One region of the Arthrobacter sp. NamB2 genome, then DNA from elsewhere that is predicted to be linked to it. Evidence: predicted binding sites of a transcription regulator. Region 1 holds the regulator's gene; the other holds the start of a gene.
What was found. The regulator HspR, encoded in region 1, represses chaperone genes until heat shock. The targets are predictions, from matches to a motif close to AAGTTGAGTCNNNNNGACTCAACTT.
Positions count from the first base shown of each region.

Region 1 (2,203 bases):
GCGGCGCCGGCGCCCTGCAGGCGCTCGGAGCCCGAGTGCTGGACAGCAAGGGACACGACATCCCGTTCGGCGGCGCCAACCTCCTTCGCGCCGACCGCCTCGATCTGTCCGGACTCCACCCGGCCGTGCGTGAGGCCAGGATCGTCCTCGCCTGCAACCAGCACAACGTCCTCTGCGGGAAGAAGGGTGTGGCGCGCGTCTTCGGACCGCAGAAGGGGGCGTCACCGAAACAGGTGGAGGAACTCGCGAAGGCCATGCGGCAGTGGGCGCGGGTGCTCGAACGCGACGGTCTCGCCGTCGGTGTGGACTATCGCACCGGGCCGGGCACGGGGGCGTCCGGGGGCCTGGGCGCCGGGCTCGCGGCCATCGGCGCGCATCTCCTTCCGCGCTTCGAGGCCCTGATCGACAGTGGGCTCGCGGGCATCGATCTCGACGCCCTCATGCAGAAGGCTGATCTGGTCATCACGGCCGAGGGCGCCATCGATTTCCAGACGCCGAACGGCAAGGTGCCCGCCGTCGTGGCGTGCAGGGCGCAACTTGCGGGAGTGCCGGTCCTGGCTCTGGCGGGTTCCCTCGGCAAGGGGGCACCGGACGTGCACGACGTCGGCATCGACGCCATCGCCTCCATCATGACCGTTCCCATGAATCTCGAGGATGCCGTCGCGAACGGCGAGCAGCTCCTGATCGAAGCGACGGAGCGCACCATGCGGCTGCTGCTCCTCGGCGCAGCGGTGTCCTCGTCGGTCGACGCGCGACGCCAGGAAGTGCGGCTGGCTGATGCTCCCCGACAGCCCGGCACCGGTACAGGAGACGGACGCGTCGCCCACCGGCGGGCAGTAACCCGACCCGCCTAATTCGCCCGGGCAGTATCCGTCCGGGCGGACTCCGGTCGCCAGACGACGAGCGCCTGGCTGCGCGGGCGCGGGCGCTGCCCCCGCGACAGCGTGACGACGTCGCCCGCCAGGCCCGCCGCGAAAATCCTGCTCGACTCGGCCTGGACACGGCGGCTGGCCAACTCCGACGAGAGCTCGCTGACGCGCGACTGCAGCGCCGACACCTGGTTCTCGAGTTCGAGGATACGCCGGATGCCCTCGAGGGACACTCCCTCCTGCGAGAGCCTCTGGATCTCCCGCAGCGTGCTGACGTCCTTCTGCGAGTATCGACGCGCACGGCCGGGCGCCCGGCTCGGCGTCACGAGGCCGAGCCGGTCGTACTGGCGCAGGGTCTGCGGGTGCATGTCGGCGAGCTCGGCGGCCACGGAGATGACATAGATGGGCATTGTGTAGTCCATTGCGTGCCTCCTTCCGTTGCCGGTGTGCCCGGCGATCGCTCAAATGTACTGTTACAGGCGGGCCTTCGCGGCCAGACCCGCCCGCGGATCGGCATCCTTCGTCGCATCCCGGAACGCCTCGACGGCGGCCTCGGCCTCTTTCGAGAGGTTCTGTGGAACGACGACGTCGACGGTCACCAGCAGGTCGCCCGTTGCCTTCGATGTCTTCACGCCCCTGCCCTTGAGCCGCAGCGTCCTGCCCGACGGCGTTCCGGCCGGAACGCGCATCTTCACCATCTCCCCGGTGAGCGTCGGCACCTCGATCTGCGCACCGAGGACCGCCTCGGGAAAGGTGACGGGCACATGGATGCGGATGTTGTCCCCGTCGCGTGTGAACACCGGGTGCTCTTTCACGTGGACGGTGACCATGAGATCACCCGGACCGGCCTGGCCGGGCTGCCCTTTCGCTTTGACGCGGACCTTCTGCCCGTCCCGGATGCCCGCCGGGATGCGCACGTCGATCTGCTCGCCCGAGGGCTCTCGCAGGCCGATCGTCGTCCCGTTGATCGATCCCGCGAACGAAATGGACGTGCTGGCGGTGCGGTCGGCGCCCTTCTGCGGGCGCGTCGACTGAAATCCGCCCGGGAAGCCGTTGCCGCCCATGCCGCCGCCGAACAGGTCGGCGAATTCCGGAGGGAGGTTGCCGTTCGAGAATCCCGTGCGCTGGCGCGTGCCTGCGCCGCCCTGACCGAAGAGATTGCCGAACACGTCCTCGAAACCGGCGCTGCCACCGGCGTTCCCACCGGCACCGCCGGCCGAGAAACGCGCTCCGCCGCCCATCGCTCGAATGGCATCGTACTGCTGGCGCTGCTCGGAATCGGACAGGACGGAATACGCCTCCGACACGTCCTTGAACATCCGCTCGGAACCGGC
Region 1 covers NZ_SZWI01000010.1:14,534-16,736, forward strand. The annotation lists gene FDK12_RS14565 (glycerate kinase) at 1-854, shown strand, start outside; gene FDK12_RS14570 (heat shock protein transcriptional repressor HspR) at 851-1,291, opposite strand; gene FDK12_RS14575 (DnaJ C-terminal domain-containing protein) at 1,343-2,203, opposite strand, start outside.

Region 2 (2,203 bases), on a different contig from region 1:
CTCCTGGCGGTCGGCCATCTCGGCACGCAGGGCCTGCAGCCGTTCGGCGGACGCCTCATCCTTCTCACGGGACAGCGCCATCTCCTCCATGTGCATGCGCTCGAGGGCACGGCGCAGCTCGTCGATCTCTACGGGCGCGGAATCGATCTCCATGCGGAGCCTCGACGCGGCCTCGTCCACGAGGTCGATGGCCTTGTCGGGAAGCTGTCGGCCCGGGATGTACCGGTGTGACAGCGTCGCCGCGGCGACGAGGGCCGAGTCCGCGATCGATACCTTGTGGTGCGCCTCGTACCGCTGCTTCAGCCCGCGCAGGATGCCGATGGTGTCCGAGACCGACGGCTCGCCGACGTAGACCTGCTGGAACCTCCGCTCCAGCGCCGGGTCCTTTTCGACGTTCTCGCGGTACTCGTCCAGCGTCGTCGCACCGATGAGCCGCAGCTCGCCGCGGGCGAGCATGGGTTTGAGCATGTTCCCCGCGTCCATGGAGCCCTCGGACGCACCCGCGCCGACGACGGTGTGGAGTTCGTCGATGAACGTGACCACCTGCCCGTTCGATCCCTTGATCTCCTCGAGCACGGCCTTGAGCCGCTCCTCGAACTCGCCGCGGTACTTCGCGCCCGCGATCATCGAACCGAGGTCGAGGCTGATGAGGGTCTTGCCCCGCAGCGATTCGGGCACGTCACCGGCGACCATGCGCTGGGCGAGACCCTCGACGACCGCGGTCTTCCCGACGCCGGGTTCACCGATGAGGACCGGGTTGTTCTTGGTGCGGCGGCTGAGCACCTGCACGACGCGGCGGATCTCGGCGTCACGCCCGATCACCGGATCGAGCTTGCCGCTGCGCGCCACCTCCGTGAGGTCCACGCCGAACTTCTCGAGCGCCTGGAAGGTGTTCTCGGGATCAGGGGTCGTGACGCGGCGGTCACCCCGGACACCGGGCAGCGCGGATGCAAGGGCCTCCCGGGTCAGCCCGGCCGACCGCAGTATGGTGCCGGCGGTTCCGCCGTCGGCCGCGAGGGCGAGCAGGAGGTGTTCGGTGGACACGAACTGGTCGCCGAGGGTTTCCGCTTCCTGCTTCGCTGCGTTCACAACCTGCAGGGCGCCGCGGGAGAACTGCGGCTGAGCGACGGACGAGCCCGACGACGACGGCAGGGCCTTGATCGCTGAACTGGCCTGCACGCTCACGGAGTCGGGGTCCGCTCCGGCAGCCTTCAGCAGCGCGACGGCGATGCCGTCCCGCTGATCCATGAGCGCCTTCAGGAAGTGTGGCGGCTCGATCTGGGCGTTGCCCGCCGTGGATGCGTTCATGGCGGCAGCCGACAGCACCTCACGGCTCTTGGTGGTGAAGTTGGTATCCACGCGCGGCTCCTTTCTTTCCGGCAAGGGGAATCCTCGATCGTGTTGAGTGTACTTGACTCAACTTTGACCAGGGAGAAATTATTCCATCGCTCCGAGGTGTGGCAAGCCCTCCTACTTCGGCGAATGTGGGGCCAGTACGCCGGGTGTACCGATGGCGCCGGCAACACCAGCGTGGAGATTCCCCTCCGCGGCACACCTCCCCCGCAAGGGGGGGCGTCAGGTGTTCTCGGACATAATGGGCCCTATGGGGAAATACCAGCGCGCCACCTGTGTCCTGACTACTGCGGTCCTGGCCCTCACGCTGGCGGGGTGCACCGATGACGGTCCGACCGCCGAGGACGCCGCCCGCACGCTCGCCGAGGGACTGGCCCAGCTCGACGTCGGGCAGTCCGCCTTCACCTCCGTGGAACCCGCCGAGGTGACCGGCCAGCTCGCCACGATCACCGAAGGCTTCGCGCCGCAGGCACCGCAGGTCGAGGTCGCAGGCGTCGAGGAGACCGGTGATGACAGCGCGACCGCGACCCTCGACTACACGTGGGACCTCGACGACACCGATCAGGACTGGACCTACAGCACGACGGCGGAGCTCACGCGCGTCGAGGACGTCTGGCAGGCAGCCTGGGAACCCGCCGTCTTCGTCCCGAACCTCATGCCGGACGAGAAGCTGACCCTGGCCAGCGTGCCGGCGGATCGTGGGGAGATCACCGGAGCAGGCGGCGAGGTCATCGTCACCGAGCGGCCCGTCGTCCGGGTGGGCATCGACAAGACGCGCGTTCCCGAGGAGCAACAGGGCGCTTCGGCACGCGCCCTCGCAACGCTGCTCGAGCTCGATCCGGCCGCCTAC
Region 2 covers NZ_SZWI01000008.1:157,324-159,526, forward strand. The annotation lists gene clpB (ATP-dependent chaperone ClpB) at 1-1,359, opposite strand, end outside; gene FDK12_RS14065 (penicillin-binding transpeptidase domain-containing protein) at 1,604-2,203, shown strand, end outside.
Region 2: the regulator HspR is predicted to act here: its motif matches at 1,399-1,423, upstream of clpB (ATP-dependent chaperone ClpB).